One region of the Cellulosimicrobium sp. Marseille-Q8652 genome, then DNA from elsewhere that is predicted to be linked to it. Evidence: riboswitches for the same ligand, from Rfam matches in the RefSeq annotation. Region 1 holds a riboswitch; the other holds the start of a gene.

Evidence for each region. A riboswitch is a leader RNA that binds a small molecule or an ion and turns the genes downstream of it on or off. The one in region 1 is predicted to bind cyclic di-AMP.
Region 2: it holds a riboswitch for cyclic di-AMP, as region 1 does, so the genes downstream of both, ACWPWV_RS19460 (C40 family peptidase) here and ACWPWV_RS10305 (C40 family peptidase) in region 1, are expected to answer to the same signal.

Annotation. Positions count from the first base shown of each region.
Region 1 covers NZ_CBCOPS010000002.1:63,786-68,187, forward strand. Annotated here, with positions in the region: gene serC (phosphoserine transaminase) at 1-839, opposite strand, end outside; gene ACWPWV_RS10300 (metal-dependent transcriptional regulator) at 988-1,698, shown strand; cyclic di-AMP (ydaO/yuaA leader) riboswitch at 1,900-2,060, shown strand; gene ACWPWV_RS10305 (C40 family peptidase) at 2,111-2,872, shown strand; gene ACWPWV_RS10310 (universal stress protein) at 3,048-3,992, shown strand; gene ACWPWV_RS10315 (pyridoxamine 5'-phosphate oxidase family protein) at 4,083-4,402, opposite strand, start outside.
Region 2 covers NZ_CBCOPS010000003.1:6,255-10,656, forward strand. Annotated here, with positions in the region: gene ACWPWV_RS19455 (heavy metal translocating P-type ATPase) at 1-1,413, opposite strand, end outside; gene ACWPWV_RS19460 (C40 family peptidase) at 1,528-2,331, opposite strand; cyclic di-AMP (ydaO/yuaA leader) riboswitch at 2,331-2,489, opposite strand; gene ACWPWV_RS19465 (F510_1955 family glycosylhydrolase) at 2,639-3,577, opposite strand; gene ACWPWV_RS19470 (DUF305 domain-containing protein) at 3,644-4,267, opposite strand; gene ACWPWV_RS19475 (DUF6153 family protein) at 4,364-4,402, opposite strand, start outside.

The DNA of each region.
Region 1 (4,402 bases):
CCCTGGGCGAGGAGCCACTCGACCTGCTCGGCGAGCATGACGAGCGTCGCGACGGCCGGGGTGTTGAGGGTCTGGTCCTGACGGGAGTTCGCGGCCGCGGTGCGCAGCGAGAGCGACTCGGGTACCCAGCGCGTCCCGCTCGACTCGATCTCCTCCGCGCGCGCGAGCGCGGAGGGCGAGCACAGCGCGAGCCACAGGCCGCCGTCGGACCCGAAGACCTTCTGGGGCGCGAAGTAGTAGACGTCGGTCTCCGCCACGTCCACGGGCAGCGCCCCGGCGCCCGACGTCGCGTCGACGAGTGTCAGCGCGCCGCGCTCGCGCGAGCCCGCGACGCGGCGCACGGGCGCCATCGCTCCCGTCGACGTCTCGTTGTGCGGCCACGCGTGCACGTCGACGTCGTCCGCGGGCTCGGGGTGCGCGACCGTGCCCGGGGCGGCGGTGATCACCTGGGACGGGTCGAGGAAGGGCGCCGCCGTCGTCGCCGCCGCGAACTTCGCGCCGAACTCGCCGAACGCCGCGTGCTGCGCCTTGCGCCGCACGAGGCACGCCGTCGCGACGTCCCAGAAGGTCGTCGAGCCCCCGTTGCCCAGCACGACCTCGTACCCCTCGGGGAGGTCGAAGAGCGTCGCGAGACCCTCGCGCGTGCGACGCACGAGCGACCTCACCGGTGCCTGGCGGTGGGAGGTGCCGAGGAGCGAGGTCCCGGCGTCGGCGACGGCCCGGACCTGGGCGGCGCGCACCTTGCTCGGCCCGGACCCGAAGCGGCCGTCGGCCGGCAGCAGGTCCGCGGGGATCGTGAGCGGGGCGGTGGTGTCGGTGGGCGATGCGTGCTCGGTCACAGCGTCACCCTACGCGCGCGCCCGGCACGGGCTCCGCGCCGTCCGGGAACGTCGGTCGACGGCGCTCGTTCTTCCGGGATTCTCCCCGGATCGCGTCAGGGGATCGCCATAGACTGTGCCCCAGCCGACGGACGACAGGGAGCGCGACGTGACCGATCTGATCGATACCACCGAGATGTATCTGAAGACGATCTACGAGCTCGTCGAGGAGGGCATCACCCCCCTCCGGGCGCGCATCGCGGAGCGCCTCGGGCACTCGGGCCCCACGGTGTCGCAGACGGTGGCGCGCATGGAGCGCGACGGTCTCGTCGTCGTCACGGGGGACCGGCACCTCGAGCTCACGCCCGCGGGGAACGACAAGGCGACGCGAGTGATGCGCAAGCACCGCCTCGCGGAGCGCCTGCTCACCGACGTCATCAAGCTCGACTGGGAGCACGTGCACACGGAGGCGTGCCGGTGGGAGCACGTGATGAGCGAGCTCGTCGAGGAGCGGCTCATCGGGTTGCTGGACCACCCGCACTTCGACCCGTACGGGAACCCGATCCCGGGCCTCGCCGAGCTGGGCGAGCAGTTCGAGGGCGTGGAGTTCCTCGACGGCGTCGTGCCGCTGCCCTCCTACGTCGTGCAGCGCCGCGCGGCGGGCGAGGACGAGGTCGAGGTCGTGCTGCAGCGCATCGCCGAGCCGATCCAGGTCGACGTCGAGCTCCTGGCGCGGTTCGCGGAGGCCGGGGTGCTGCCGCGCCGCACGCTCGTGGTGCGCCCGGCGGCCGGTGGTCTCGTCGTCCAGGGCAAGGGTTCCGAGATCGTCCTGGACCTCCCCGAGGAGATCGCACGGCACCTGTTCGTCACCCAGGCCTGACCCGAGGTGCCGGTCGGGGTAGCGCTCCCACAGCGCCTTGACCTGCGGAGACGTCGTCGTTACCCCTGTCCGCACGGCCCGGCGCCCGGGAGCCGTGATGGGAACGTGACATTTGACAGGGTGTCCTGTACGGTCAGTGCTGCTCCATCGGAAGACCTGTCCGGCGGAGTCCTCGAGCGGAACGCCTAACCCTGTCGCTGCCCGAGGTTCACGACAACCCGACGACAGGGACGGGGGACCCAAATCCGGGCGCTGGAGACAGCGTCCTTGGGGTGAAGCCCGACGGACCTCGGTCCGTCAGGCCGGGTGTATCTCCCACCCGAACCCGACAGCTGACCTCGCAGGCGTCCAGGAGAGGCAACACGTGACCGTGAGCACGACTCGCGCCCGCCACCGCGCGGCGCGGCGTCCCATGACGCCACTCAGCACCATCGCCCAGGCAGCCTCGGACCAGATGTCGACCGTCGGGCGCCGTACCGCCGTCGTCGCCGCGTCCTCCGGTCTCATCGTCTCGATGATCGGCGCCGCCGCCCCCGCCACCGCGGCCCCCGTCGACTCCGAGCCGAAGCTCAACTCGGTCGACCTCAGCGCTCTGACCGCGCAGGCGCGGCAGGCCCTCGAGGCGGCCCCGGCCGTCACGGTCGCCGCCGACGCCGCGTTCTCGATCGAGGCCGCACCCGTGACGGTGACCCCGGCTCCCGAGCCGGAGCCCGAGCCCGAGCCGGAGCCCGTCGTCGAGCGGACCGAGAACACCAGCCGCACGCAGGAGCGTCAGTCGACGCAGACCGAGGCAGAGGCTCCCGTCCAGGAGGAGGCCGCGGTCTCCGTCCCGGCCTCGGCCTACGGCAGCACCATCGTCTCGATCGCGGCCCGCTACGTCGGCGTCCCGTACGTCTACGGCGGCACCACGCCCGACGGCTTCGACTGCTCCGGCTTCACGAGCTACGTCTACGCGCAGGTCGGCATCAGCCTCCCCCGCACGTCGGGCGCCCAGGGCTCCGTCGGCACCAAGGTCCCGCGCTCCGAGGCGCAGCCGGGCGACCTCATCTGGACGCCGGGCCACATCTCGATCTACGCCGGCGACAACATGCAGATCGACGCGCCGCGTCCGGGCAAGACCATCCAGTTCCGTCAGATCTGGCAGTCGAACCCGACGTTCATCCGCGTCGCCTGATCGCAGGTCTCAGGGCATCACGCCACCCGAACCCCGTCCCTCCGCGAGTCGTCGCGAAGGGGCGGGGTTCGTGGCATTCTTGACTCGTTCGTGACCTGTGGTGGAGGTTCTGCCCGGGGCGCCTCGGCGACGTCGCTCGCCGGACGGCACGCGGCCGTCGAGAGGAGAGTCACTGATGACCCGCACGGAAACCGTCCTCGTGGGCGTCGACGGGTCGGCGCCCAGCCTCCACGCCCTCGACTGGGCGGCCGCGTACGCGCTGCGCGTCGGCTGGTCGCTCCACGTGGTCTGCACCTACTCCCTCCCGTCGTTCACGGCCGCGTCCCTCGACGGGGGGTACGCCGCGCTCGACGACAGCGCCATCCAGGAGGGCGCCCGCGCCGTGCTCGAGGAGGCGCGCGCACGGGCGGAGTCCGCCGGCGTGCGCGTCACCGCGACGGTCACGACGGGCGACGCCGCCGGTGTGCTCGTCGAGATGTCCCGTGAGCACTCGCTCGTCGTCGTCGGCACCCGCGGGCGCGGCGGGTTCACCGAGCGCCTGCTCGGTACGGTGTCCTCCGCCCTCCCGGCGCACGCGCACTGCCCCACGGTCGTCGTGCCGTTCCGCGCGCGGACCAAGGGCGACGACGCCGCGCCCGAGGAGCTGCCCGTCGTCACCCCGCTGCGGCGGATCGTCGTCGGCGTCGACGGGTCGCCGTCGGCCGAGATCGCCCTGCGGCACGCGATCCGTCAGGCCCGGGCGTGGGACGCCGAGCTCGTCGCCGTCGCGGGGGTACCGGTCGGCGCGGGCGCAGGGCTGCTGGCGTGGCTCCCCGCGTCCATCGACCACGAGCAGGTGCTGGCCGACGTCACCGAGGGCCTCAACGTCATCATCGCGCGGCACGAGGCCGAGAACCCCGGCCTGACGATCAAGCGGATCGTGCTCGACGGGACCGGCGCGGAGCTGCTCACCGAGTTCTCCACCGCGTCCGACCTCATCATCGTCGGCTCTCGGGGCCGCGGCGGGTTCCGCGGCCTGCTGCTCGGCTCGACGAGCCAGGCGGTCCTGCACCACTCGGCGTGCCCCGTCATGGTCGTGACGAAGAAGTGCGACGACGAGCCGACCGGTCAGGCCGCCTGACGCACCGCACCGGTTCCGCGTCTCGGCACCCGTCACGCCTCTCGCACTCGTCACACCTCTCGCACTCGTCACACCACCGGCGAGCGTCGGTCAGCGCTGGTCGTCGGGAGGCCCGCCGCTCGAGAGGGCGGCCGGGAACCGGCGCTCGAAGTCCAGCAGGCCGACCCAGGTGGGGCGGACGGCGATGCGCGCCATCCGGACGCCGGGGACGTCGGTCTCGGCGAGGAGCTCGTCCGCCACCTCGCGTCCGACGTAGCGCCGCATCGCCTCGGCGTACTCGGGCACCACGCCGTCGTGGTCGGTGACCCGTGCCTCGCCGCGGAGCTGCAGCACCGTCGGCGGGAACCCCTCGGTGTCGATGGTGATCGCCACCGCCGGGCGGGCCCGGAGCGCGGCGATCTTGTAGGCGC
Region 2 (4,402 bases), on a different contig from region 1:
GGCGCGTGCGAGCGGGTGCTCGGAGTCGGACTCCGCGGCTGCCGCCAGCGCGAGAACAGTGTCCTGGTCGTGGTCGCCGGTCGTCTCGACCTCGGTGACCGTGGGCTCGCCCTTGGTCAGGGTGCCGGTCTTGTCGAACAGCACCGCGTCGACGGTGCGCATGCTCTCCAGCGCGAGCCGGTCCTTGATCAGGACACCGCCGCGCGCCGCGCGCTCGGTCGCGATGGAGACCACGAGAGGGATCGCCAGGCCCAGGGCGTGAGGGCAGGCGATGACGAGGACGGTCACCGTGCGGATCACGGCGTCGTCCGGCGTCCCCAGGAGGGTCCACGTCGCAGCGGTGAGCACCGCGGCGCCGAGCGCGAACCAGAACAGCCACCCGGCCGCGGTGTCGGCCAGACGCTGGGCGCGTGAGCTGGAGTTCTGCGCCTCGGTGACCAGGCGCTGGATGCCGGCCAGTGCCGTGTCCTGCCCGACCGCGGTGACCTGCACGCGCAGGCCCGAGTCGGTCGCGACGGTGCCGGCCACGACCAGGTCACCGTTGCTGCGCCGCACGGTGCGTGACTCCCCGGTGATCATCGATTCGTCCATGCTCGCGGCGCCGTCCACGACCTTGCCGTCGGCCGGGACCCGGCCACCGGGTCGGACCACGACCACGTCTCCCACGCGCAGGTCGCCAGGCGCCACGGTGACGACGTCATCACCCTCGACCCGCTCCGCCTCGTCGGGCAGCAACGCGGCCAGGGAGTCCAGGGCGGAGGTTGTCTGCGCCAGGGACCGCATCTCGATCCAGTGGCCGAGCAGCATGATCACGATCAGCAGCGCGAGCTCCCACCAGAAGTCGAGCTGGTGGTCGAGCAGGCCCAGGCTCGCGCCCCACGAGGCGACGAACGCGACGGTGATCGCCAGGCCGATGAGCAGCATCATCCCGGGCTTGCGCGAGCGGATCTCCGATACCGCGCCTGTCAGGAACGGGCGCCCGCCCCAGACGTACATCACCGTGCCGAGCACCGGAGAGACCAGACCAAGACCTGGCACGTCGGGCAGCTCGTACCCGAGGATCATCGCGAACATGCTCGACGTCGCGACCACCGGGACTGCCAGGACGAGCATGATCCAGAACAGCCGGCGGAACTGCCCGACGTGATCACCGTGCCCGCCGTGGCCGCCATGCCCACCGTGGCCCTCGTGGCCAGCGGGCTCAGGGTGCCCGCCGTGTCCGTGGTGCTGCTCATGGTCGTGGCCCTGGCCTTGGCGATCGGCGTGGTCAGGATGTACCTCACCGTGGTGGCCCGGGTCGGGCGCAGCGCGCGATGGAGCCCGGTCGTCGCCGCCGGCGTCGACGGAGGCTGGTGCGGGGTGGTGATGATGGTCCGTGCTCGGTCCGTGCTCGTCGTGACCGTGAGGCTTCATGATCGACCTTCCTCTCCTGACAGTGCGACCGGGTACGCGACAACACTATACCCCCTAGGGGTATTCCTGCGCAGGGCGGAAGGGCCCCACCTGGCTGGTGGGGCCCTTCCCGTGTCAGCCGACGCGGATGTAGGTCGGGTTGGCCTGCCAGATCTGCCCGTACCGGACGGTCTTGCCGGGTGAGGGTGCCTCGATCTGCATGTTGTCCCCGGCGTAGATGCCGATGTGGCCCGGGCTCCAGATCAGGTCACCGGGCTGTGCCTGGTCGCGGGAGATGACGGTGCCGGCATACCGCTGCTCGGAGGACGTGCGGGGCAGGTTGATGCCGACCTGGGCGTACACGTAGGACGTGAACCCGGAGCAGTCGAACCCTGCCGGTGTGGTGCCGCCCCACTGGTAGGGCACGCCGAGGTACTGCATCGCGACGCCGACCACGCTCGAGCCCGCCGCGGACGGCGGAGCTTCGACCGGGGCCTGGGCCGCAGCGGTGCCCGCCTGCTCTTGCGGGGCGGGAGCGCGCTCCTGGCTGCGGGACGAGCGCTCCTGGCGTTCCGGCTCGGGCTCCGGTTCCGGCTCGGGTTCGGGTTCGGGGGCGGGGGTGACCGCGACCGGTGCCTGTTCGATCACGAACGCGGCGTCGGCTGAGACGGTGACCGCTGGGGCGGCGCTGAGCGCCTGACGGGCCGGCTCGGTCAGCGCGCTCAGGTCGACGCTGGAGACGGCTTTGGGCTGGTCGGTGCTCGGTGCGGCGCTGGCCGGTGCCGCGAACACCGACACGAGCAGGCCAGATCCTGCCGCGAGCAGGGCGCCCTTGCGGGCGGTGCTGACTGCTCCTTCCTGGGCTGCGCGGGCGATCGGGGTCAGGGGTGTGATGGGTCGGTGGGACGCGCGGTGGCGTCCCGGCTTTCGTGCGGTCATGGTGTTCTCCTTCGCGCCTGCGGGGTGAGCTGTCGGGTTCGGATCGGAGAGTGACCCGGTCTCACCGCTGGGTGCGGTGCGGCTTCACCCCGAGGGCACCGTGGTGCCCGGTTGAGTGGTTCCCCCGTCCCTGTCATGGGTGTTGGTGGTGTGCTCCAAGAGGTGACAGGGTTCGGCGCTCTCTTGGATCCCTCGCGGATGTCCCGCGAGGAGCATGGAGTGGTCCGCCGCGCGCGACCGTGCGGGCACGGGCGGATCGCGGCAGGTGGGGAAGGCTTGGTCTGTCGGCGCGCGGCCGGCTGGTGTCTCACCCGGTCTCCTGGCCGAGCACCGGGTCCCAGCTCGCGCCGAGGTCGCGGCTGGTGAACAGGCCGATGTCCGTGACGAGGAGAATCCACGGCTGGTTGCCGGGGCTGTCGTCGGGCACGTAGGTCATGGCCTGCACCTGGCCGGGAGCGGCTCCGTGCGCGGTCCAACGATCCAGGCCAGGGGTGCTGGTCCACACGGTGCCGTTGGTGTCCAGGCCGATCAGCTCGGAGCCGAGCCCTGCCTCGACGAGCACGAGGGCGGGCGCGTCACGGTCCGGGGTGAACGTCTGTCCCGCGTCGTGGCTGAGCTGCAGGCCTGTCGGCGTGGTGGCCACGACGGTGTCCGGGTCGGCGTCCACGACGTGCACGTCGCGAGCCGGCACGGTTGCCCCTGGTGTCCAGGTCGCTCCGGAGTCGTCGCTGATCAGCAGGCGGGACGTCGCGGAGTCCAGGCCGACGACGCGTACGGCACCGGTATCCGTGGTCGCGGTGCTCAGCGCGTGGAAGTCGACCTCCCCGGCCAGGGAGACCTGCTCCCAGGTCGCGGCTCCGTCAGTGCTGCGGACCAGGCCCAGGTTGGGCGCCTTCAGGTCGGTCTGCTCCCCGGGCGCGGGGTGGCCGGAGGCGTAGACGGTGCCGTCGACCGCGAGGGTCATGCCCATCGTGTCCTGCCGGCCCGCCCCGGCGCGTTGCGGCTGCACTGGTTCGTCGCCGAACGGGCCCGGCATGGTCCACACCCCGGTGTGGGTCGCGACCAGGATGGTGTGGTCGACCGGGTCGACCTGCACGTCGTGCACGTGGCCGAACTCGGCCACGTCCTGCGGCTCCTGGCTTGTGGGGGTGTTCGCAGGTGGCGGGGTCGGGGTGCAGGCAGCCAGCAGCAGCACGGTTCCTGCTGCTGCCCACCGGCTCGCCCGCCCCTTCAGGGCAGGGTTCATCAAGGCAGTCCTTCGGCAAGGGCCCGCGGTGCGTGCGCGACGCAGCACGCCTCCGCAGGGCGAGGGTCACATCGAGGCGAGCAGGTCTTCCATGGTGGAGATCTCGGCCTGCTGGGTGTCGACGATCTGCTGCGCCATCGCGACAGCGTCCTCGTTCTTGCCTTCGTCCACCTCGATCTGGGCCATCTCGATGGCGCCCTGGTGGTGGACGATCATCTGCTCGAGGAACAGGCGGCCCGCCTCGGCGCCCTGCGCGTCCTGCAGGGCCTGCATGTCCTCTTCGCTCATCATCCCGTCCATGGACCCGTGGTCCATGGAGTCCATCGAGTCGGACTCCGGCAGCGGTGAGCCCCACTCCTCGAGCCAGGTCGTCAGCTGCTCGATCTCGGGTCCCTGGGCGTCCTTGATCTGGTTCGCCAGGTCGGTGATCTGAGGGTCGACACCCTCCTTGGCCAAGATGACGTCGGACATCTCGATCGCCTGCTCGTGGTGGGGAATCATCATCTGGGCGAAGTCGACGTCCTGCTGGTTGAACCAGTCGCCCTCTGCCGGGCTCTCCTGCTCCCCGGCCTCGGTCGAGGAGGACATCGACGCCATGTCGTGCCCGGGCTCGTCGTCGTTCGAGCACGCCGCAAGACTCGCGGCGGTCACCAGCGCGATCGCTGGAACAAGCACACGCTTGAAGTTCATGGGAAAGGACCTCTCAAATCAGCACTCAGAAACCACACACGGGGCCCCGAAGCGGGGCATGGAACGGTCGACGCGCGCGTCGACGGCGTGTGGGTCCTACGTTCGAGAGATCCCCAGGACATGAAGCGACGGTGC